2 regions of the Marinicellulosiphila megalodicopiae genome follow, and region 1 is predicted to be linked to the other one. Evidence: riboswitches for the same ligand, from Rfam matches in the RefSeq annotation. Region 1 holds a riboswitch; the other holds the start of a gene.
The links. A riboswitch is a leader RNA that binds a small molecule or an ion and turns the genes downstream of it on or off. The one in region 1 is predicted to bind cobalamin.
Positions count from the first base shown of each region.

Region 2: it holds a riboswitch for cobalamin, as region 1 does, so the genes downstream of both, TYM08_RS06090 (energy-coupling factor ABC transporter permease) here and TYM08_RS04380 (CbtB domain-containing protein) in region 1, are expected to answer to the same signal.

Region 1 covers NZ_AP023087.1:1,036,124-1,040,757, reverse strand. The annotation lists gene TYM08_RS04395 (acetylornithine/succinyldiaminopimelate transaminase) at 1-1,038, opposite strand, end outside; gene TYM08_RS04390 (SDR family NAD(P)-dependent oxidoreductase) at 1,279-2,097, opposite strand; gene TYM08_RS04385 (CbtA family protein) at 2,119-2,874, opposite strand; gene TYM08_RS04380 (CbtB domain-containing protein) at 2,913-3,095, opposite strand; adenosylcobalamin-variant (AdoCbl-variant) riboswitch at 3,142-3,220, opposite strand; gene TYM08_RS04375 (multicopper oxidase family protein) at 3,315-4,634, opposite strand, start outside.
Region 2 covers NZ_AP023087.1:1,444,469-1,449,102, forward strand. The annotation lists gene TYM08_RS06080 (fumarylacetoacetate hydrolase family protein) at 566-1,513, shown strand; gene TYM08_RS06085 (fumarylacetoacetate hydrolase family protein) at 1,632-2,453, shown strand; gene TYM08_RS06090 (energy-coupling factor ABC transporter permease) at 2,522-3,193, opposite strand; cobalamin riboswitch at 3,216-3,361, opposite strand; gene TYM08_RS06095 (glycoside hydrolase family 6 protein) at 3,472-4,634, opposite strand, start outside.

The DNA.
Region 1 (4,634 bases):
ATTGGTAAAGTCACCTTTTAACTGAGCACCAATTAACAAACCTAAACCACGCACTTCTTCAAACAAACCAAATTTTTTATTCATTTTATTTAAAAAATCTTTAAATGTTCTGCCTTTTTCAATCACAGACTCTAATAACTCTTGTTTACTAATTTCGTTAACAGCAGCTAACGACACAGCACAGGCCAATGGATTACCACCATAAGTACAGCCATGGGTTCCCACTACAAAACTTTGCGCCACTTTTGTTGTGGTTAACATCGCACCAATTGGAAAACCGCCACCTAACGCTTTAGCGCTGGTTAAAATATCAGGCACTACACCAAAACCTTGATACGCATAAAAATAACCCGTTCTGCCAACGCCGGTTTGCACTTCATCAAAAATTAACAATGCATTATGTTTGTCACATAAATGTCTTAAGCCAGTTAAATAGTCTGAATCAGCTGGAGTCACCCCACCTTCACCTTGTAACGGCTCAACAATAATCGCACAGGTTTTGTCGCTGATTGCTTCTTCCATTGCTTGAAGATTATTATAAGGCACATGAGAAATACCTTCTGGTTTTGGACCAAACCCTTCAGTGTATGATGGCTGACCACCCACATTAACTGTAAATAAAGTACGACCATGAAAGCTATTTGTTGTAGAAATAATTTCGTATTTTTCTTCACCGAAGTTATCAAAAGCATAACGTCTTGCTAATTTTAACGCCGCTTCGTTTGATTCAGCACCTGAATTACAAAAGAAGACTTTTTCAGCAAAGGTTAAATCGCACAGTTTTGTCGCTAATTCTAAAGCAGGCTCATTGGTTAAAATGTTAGACACATGCCATAGTTTTTGAGCTTGCTGTGTGATTGCATCAACTAATATTGGGTTAGCATGACCTAACGCATTTACCGCAATACCAGAACTTAAATCTAAATATTCTTCGCCTTGTTGATCCCAAACTTTACAGCCTAGACCTTTAACAGGGACGATTTTTCCGGGTGCATAATTAGGCACCATAACTTGATCAAATTGTGAACGAGAAATCATTGTTTTTTCCTAAATAAAATATGGGGAGAATTAAGAGATGTAATAATTCATAACGCGAGGAATATTATCGTCGATACTGAAGGATGGATATTGCTTGAATTTTCGCATTTAACCGCGCTTTGAACATCGTATTGAACATCGTTTTACACATCTTAAATTACCTCTTTGGATATAATAAGAATGACACGACCTTTATGTTTTCGCAATAATTTTTTATCGACCAACCCAGTACTGACTTGCTCAGCTTCGAGCTAATATATTATCTAACCAACTAGCAGGTAATATTCGCTTTAAAAACCCGAATAAATACGTAGGAAACGTCACATAATATCGTGCCGACGGCCGCTTTGATTTAACAATTTTTTCTAATTTATTTGCACAGGCCTTCGCAGGTAATGTAAATCTAGCCGCTTTACCTTGTTTTTTTAACCGTGTTAGCTGAGTTTGATAATCTTGGTTAAACACAGAGTGTTTAATATCAACTGTTTTTTCAAAATTGATTAATGCATTTTTACGAAAATTTGAAGTGATTGGCCCGGGCTCAATTAAACTTACATGGATGTTTGAGCCCTTTAATTCTAGACGTAATGTGTCGCACAATCCCTCTAACGCGTACTTACTTGAGTTATAACCGCCGCGCATTTTCATTGAAACCAAGCCCAATACTGAGGAAATTTGCACAATTTTGCCGCCGTTTTGAATACGCATTTGCTTAATGGCACAGATCGTTAACTCATGTACAGCAAAAAAATTCACATTAAACTGTGCTTTTAACACATCCACTTTAATATCTTCTAACGCCCCAACTTGACCAAAAGCGGCGTTATTAACCAACACATCTAATTGCCCATCAAAATGATCGACCACTTGATCAAACACGGGTTTAATTAATTCAATATTAGTTAAATCAATCATCACCACATAAAAACCAATTGACTCAAGTCTTTGCCTGTCGGTTTCTTTTCTGACTGTCACAGCTACATTATGACCTAAAGCCTGCATATGCATTGCGCATGACAAACCTATTCCACTAGATGCACCTGTAATAAAAAAATTCATGCTTGGCCTTTATTGTTATTTTTAATCATTCAATTGTTTAATAAACTTTGGATACAGAAAGATCAAACTTGCCGTAATCACCGCCCAATAAACAGCATTAATCACAAAACTTCTTATTTCAAATTGAGTTAAAATCGATTCAAGCATGGCCTGGTTTTCAATTGAGTGCGAAGCAAACTGTTCAATTTCAAGATGAGGCGCACCAATAATAAACGGGACACACAATACAACTGCACCTAATATTTTAAATTTCCAATGAGAAAACATTAAAATATATCCACCAATTAACGTAGCAATGACTGCACTTAACCACCAAATTTGTCTTTTTTGAATGTCCACAGCTTGCATACCAGGGATTTCAGCGGGCAAACCCAGCGTAGGCACAAAATAAATGGCGCAAAATCCAATCACACCAAATAACGCAATTTGTATAGGCTTGATACCTTTTTTAAGAATAAGCGCATTGATAAACACAACACTCAAACCAAACGACAAAATAAAATTCACTAACACCGTATTAAGAAAACGTGAAGACACAACATTTGATTCGCCATGATCATGGTGTGAACTTTGAGTCGTTTGCCCTGCATGATGATCACTAGAAACAGAATGATGATCATCAGCTAAGTCATGGTGATCAATTTCACTTGGCTGATTTTCAAACACTTCTGCCTCAAAAATCAATTCAGTTACCCACAACGTTTGAACAGAACTTAATACAACAGACGAAACTAACGCGCACAGCAAAGCTGCGATAAGCGTATTTTTAAAATACATAATTACCTCTATAACTTACATTTTGTGAAATTAACTAATTAGTGACAAGGAAAAGCAGCAATATGACGAGTGTCGTGCGCAGCGTTATGCAGTAAATCCATAGGTGCAAAACCAACGGTGTAAACCAAAGCAATCGCTAAAACAGAGGTAAAAAGCATAGAAGCCATTAATACAGACTGTTTGCTTAATGTAATAGAAGAAGTAATATTTAAAAAATTCATAATTTAGACCCGTGCCAACCCGCACACATTGAAGGATAAAAGGAGTATGTTCAATTGTATCGGGCTTTACCGTTGCGGGGGCAGCGAAGGATTCTCACCTTTCTTCCAATTAAACATTCGAGTAATAAGTGTAACCAATATTCGGTATATTTGCACAATTTAATTCAATTCCAGACAGATTATGATAGATATATAGCCTGAAATTGATGGCCACCTTAATTAACCAATTTCAAACCAAGTCGTCATACCCGTTACTGCGTGCCCCAACATATGACAATGCAATAACCATTTACCTGGATTATCAGCATAAAAAACACCGGATTTTGATTCACCTCGTCCAATCAAAACAGAATCTTGCCATATACCATCAATAAAAAAATGATGTCCGTGCAAATGCATATTATGCGCAAATGACGTATTATTTTTAAACGTTATATTAACAGCAGCATTAAGCTCGAGCTTATCCATTGGGGTAGCCAGTAATGCTACCTGACCATTTAATGCCCAGATCATATTCTTCTGAACCAATTGATTGATACTCAATTTTTCACCATCAAGTATTCCAGTTTGCATACGTCCCATTGCGCCACCATCAAGCTCTACAACGACCGTTTTATCTATTTTTTTTGGAACAACCAATACTGATTTCTCAATATTATATGCCTCATTTTTAAAATCAGTTTTAACTTTTGGTAAAATAAACTCAGCGATAGGAAGTGCGCCATTTGCTGTATCGTAATTTAATTTGAAACCGTCTTCTGGTATTTCTTTAACTTTTACCAATAAGTCATATCGTTCTGCTGGACCCAATACTAGTGATTTATTTAACGTATACTGATCTTTTAATGGCTGCCCATCTTTTGCAATAACAATAGGGTTTAAGCCAGAAAACGACCATGATTGTATGCGACTATTTGCCACATTAATTAATCTTAATCTTAAGTATTGCTTATCTTCAATTTGAAACGCCTGCAAACCCGGCTGTTTATTAACCGTCAAAACATTACCCATTATTCCGCCATGACTTAAACTATGCATAGCCGTAAAATTAGGGTCAATTCCGTTTTCATTTAATAACCAATCGTCAATTAATAAAGTAAGGTCTTGCTCGGAATTATTTAACGATTTTTCTGGCTTAACAATAAGCGCACCATATAAACCCATAGCTACCTGTTTAATTGAGTCGTGGTGACTATGAAACCAAAATGTACCCGCATCGGGCGCTGAAAATTCATAAATAAAAGATTCACCAGGTTCAATTGGCGCTTGAATCAAACCAGACACACCATCCATTTTATTTTCTAGACGAATACCATGCCAATGAATCGTTGTGGGTTCATTCAAATTATTGGTTACTTTTATTCGTGTTTTTTTATTTTGAATAAGCTCTATTTCTGGCATTGAATATGAAAAAGTGTCTACTTTAGAATCCAGCCAACTCTCAGTTTTATATTCGACTTTTATTTCAAAATCGGTATTTTCACTTTTAGAACACGAAGATAAAGGCATTACAACAAACACTGATACACCCATACTTCT
Region 2 (4,634 bases), 410 kb from region 1:
CACTGGGGTTGAGTCCCCCATCACCCAAATGGTGTTTGGTGGACGCGACCCTAAATCACGCGTAAGCTAGATTAAAAAGAGCCTTCGTTTAGAAATGAACGAGGGCTTTTTTGTGGGTGTGTAATGTGACAAACTAATATGAATTGGAAGCTGGGTGGGAGCTTGCTCTTGATAGTTTTATGGGGCTATGAGACCTGTAGCTAAAGATATGCCAAGCTAACAACCAACACTGGGGTCGCGTCGTACGCCGTTACCGGCAATATATCTAGCAGGTTAAAGTCCTGTCCTAGGAATTACTCATTCACCTAGGTAGCACTGAAAAGTAGTGTTCAAGTAATTGGATGCTGTAAGAAATCAACGGGGTCGCGTCTTACAATTGACATAGACACCCACATAAATAAAGGTCAGCACTTCAGTGTCGGCCTTTTTTGTTTATCTAAAGCGTAAAGTCGTTGATTGGGTTTAGCTTCTAAATGACGGATGATTTCTCAAAAAATAAGTAGCCATATAAAACTAAAGCAGTTAAGTTTTCGTATAGTTAAAAAATACAAAACGAGAGATGCATATGAAATTTTTAATCGTAATAGTAACACTGAGTTTAGCTGGATTTAGTTTTGCCAAAGATAACCAACCCCCAGAATACTTTGCAAGGTATCAAATAAATCAAACTATCGGTTTTGGTCAAATATTAGATGATAAAATTCAACCATTAATTGGTGATTTATTTCAGCAATTTGAAAAATCAGGCGAGCCGATTTCTTTAAAAGACGTCACTTTATTATTACCCACACAACCTCAATCGGTATTTGCAGTGGGCATGAATTTCGCCAGTCACTTGTCATCACCTTCTAATGCGCCGCCTCCGTTATTCTTAAAATTACCTTCCTCATTGATTACGGCAGGTAAGAATATCGAATTACCTAAAGATGCCACAAACGTGCATTTTGAAGGGGAGTTGGTGTTAATTATTGGCAAACAAGCTAAAAACATTTCAATAGAAGAGGCAGATGATTATATATTTGGAGTGACCGTTGGTAATGATATTACCGAGCGAAATTGGCAGAGTTCAGACTTACAATGGATGCGTGCAAAAGCAATGGATGGATTTGGTCCAGTAGGTTCAATCATGGCAACAGGGTTGGATTATAACAATCTGTTATTAACCACCAAACTAAATGACAAAATCGTTCAGCAAGAAAATACAAAATTTATGATTCACAAACCTGCAAAGGTAGTGAGTTATTTGAGTCAGTATTTTACATTGATGCCAGGGGATTTAATTTATATGGGCACACCTGGGCGCACGCAATCTTTAAAGCATAATGATAAAATATTGGTGAGTATTGAAAAAGTTGGAATGGTTGAAAATATGATAGTAAGAAAAAATCATCGAGGTCGCGTCTTACAATTGACAAAAAAATCATCGGGGTCGCGCCTTACATTTGACATAGACACCCACATAAATAAAGGTCAGCACTTAGGTGCCGGCCTTTTTTGTTCATCTAAAGCGTAAAGTCGTTGATTGGGTTTAGCTTCTAAATGAAGGATGATTTCCCAAAAAATAAGTAGCCATATAAAACTAAAGCGGTTAAGTTTTCGTATAGTTAAAACATACAAAACGAGAAATGCATATGAAATTTTTAATCGTAATATTAACACTGAGTGTTTCAGGATTTAGTTTTGCCAAAGATAACCAATCCCCAGAATACTTTGCAAGGTATCAAATAAATCAAGCCATCGGTTTTGGCCAAATATTAGATGATAAAATCCAACCATTAATCGGTGATTTATATCAACAATATGAAAAATCAGGCGAGCCGATTCCTTTAAAAGACGTCACTTTATTATTGCCCACACAGCCTCAATCGGTATTTGCAGTGGGTATGAATTTCGCCAGTCACTTGTCATCTCCTTCTGATGCGCCGCCTCCGTTATTTTTAAAATTACCTTCCTCATTGATTACGACAGGTAAAAATATCGAATTACCTAAAGATGCCACAAACGTGCATTTTGAAGGAGAGTTGGTGTTAATTATTGGCAAACAAGCTAAAAACATTTCAATAGAAGAGGCGGACGATTATATATTTGGAGTGACCGTTGGCAATGATATTACTGAGCGAAATTGGCAGAGTTCAGACTTACAATGGATGCGTGCAAAAGCAATGGATGGATTTGGCCCAATAGGTTCAATCATGGCAACAGGGTTGGATTATAACAATCTGTTATTAACCACCAAACTAAATGACAAAATCGTTCAGCAAGAAAATACAAAATTTATGATTCACAAACCTGCAAAGGTCGTGAGTTATTTGAGTCAGTATTTTACATTGATGCCAGGGGATTTAATTTATATGGGCACACCTGGGCGCACGCAATCTTTAAAGCATAATGATAAAATATTGGTGAGTATTGAAAAAGTTGGAATGGTTGAAAATATGATAGTAAGAGAATAAATAAGAGCGAGTCAGAAATAAAAAAGCCCTCAACTGTTTCCAGAAGAGGGCTTTTTTATGAGAAATAATTAAGCTTTATAAAGACGAGTATTCACAAACAAGCTAGAAATTGGTTTTAAGCGTTTAGCTGCAAACAACAGTGCTAAATCTGCAACCGGCTCAACAATAATTACAGTTAAGTATGCTGCAGCAAATACACCTACATTCACAAACGTTTCAACCGCAAAACCTTGGCCGTAAAACGCCCAAAACATTACCCACGCCACAATACCTGATTGGTAAATCGCCGATAATTTTAAAGTCTGTGTGTATGTTAAATCACTATATGCGGTGTTAGGGTCAATAAATTTAGGCGCGATGGCGGCCATTGCAAATAATGGTACTAACAATGTGGTGATATTCATGAAGTACTGAGGCAAGTCGGTTTGTGCAAAAAATAAACTTTGTATCAATAAACCAAATGTTAAACCCAAAGCGGCAGGGGCCAATGAAAATAACAAGAAGATTGAAGAGCCCAAAATCAAATGCACTTCTGAAACGCCAACTGGTTGTTTAGGGAAAACTTCAAAAAACACCAATACCGCAACGGTAGCTAATAGTGTTTTAGTGGCTAATGATGCGACGCCATTTTGCTTAACATGGCTAGTAATGTGTTTGCTAGAAACCACAAAGGCAGTAGCGGCAGTAGCAAGGCTTAATAAAATTTTAGCGCCGTCAACGACACCTGGTTCGATATGCATAATAATTTCCTGTATTTCGTGCGAATAAATAATTAATGATACGGTCATCTGACTTGCATGTTCAATTAATGGACAGGCTCACAGTTGCGCAGACAGCGTAGGATTCACACCTACTTCCCCGATGCTCTGTAGTGTAATCGTTTTGATGTATAACGCAATTTTAATATTTTTGGTTTAATGGTTTTTTAACCGGTAGGAGTCGTTATATTTTTTAAAAAATTAGAAATGGCCCAATAAAAAAACCGACATAAGTCGGGTTTTTTGATTAAACTTTTAGATTAGTCGTAATCCGACTCACCAAGCGCTGGATATGCATGTTCAATTAAATTTAAAAATTGGTAATGGAACCATTCGCCTGCATGAGGAGCTAAATAAGGCGCGACATTTATAGGTTCAAATTGACTTTCCCCTGGCATGCACATTGGATCCAATGCTTTAAGTGAATAATCAGGGTTAGTTGCAGAGTCATAGACATTATATTCTATTGGGTCTAATGCATTGATTTGGGCATTAGTGAATGAAGCATAATCAAATGAAACTCCGTCTGATACGCCAGGTAAGGTTACCCAATAAAATGCATCCAAATGAGGGCGTGAAGAATCAGGTGAAGATTTTGGGGCTTCGCCAATGCCTGCATTTTTAGGATTGCACCAGTGCTCACGATGAGCTCGCTTATCGACACGCTGTGATGAATCCGTACCTTTAAAGCCTTGTCCAACAACCGGGCGGTTATTTGATCCCCAACCATTTCGCGATGTATCGATAATAAACCCGGGATCAAATGTAGGTTTTAAGTTTCGAATGCGAGCATTAAATGCATCAATATAAGTGAATTCATCCACCGCTTGATTCCATTCATAGAAGTCAGACAATGCTTCGCGATCATCTGCTAAATTTGAAATTAATGGTTCTTCAATTGGAATGTAATCAGAGGTGTTGCTTGAAAAACCTCTTACTTTATCAAATCCTGATATTCCATCGGCATTAGCGCCATCAATCAATTTTAAGAACCCATCCACACTACGTTTTAAGTTTGTTCCTTCTGAAAGGGAATTATCCCAGCCAAGTTTGGCTGAATGTGCTATGTCGATGTATTGATAAACGTTACCGACATGAGCTAAATCGTTGATTGCTATTTGGATACCTGCTCCATAAACACCTAAGTCAGATTCTAATCCTACTTGAGTGTAATTTAATAAAGTGTCGCAATAGGGTATGCCGTCTGTTGTTGTAAAACCAGGAATAACGTAAGCAGGGCCATCAGGATTTATATTACTGTTAATGATCATATTAGGATAAGAATTAGGTTCAAGAATTGTCACAATCCGTAGATTTTGATATTCGACTTTAGATTGTAATACTTCCACAATTTTACCAATGTAATGAACTTTGTAATTGTACAAACCATTTAAGTCACCAGGCAAAGTGCTGCCATCTGGTA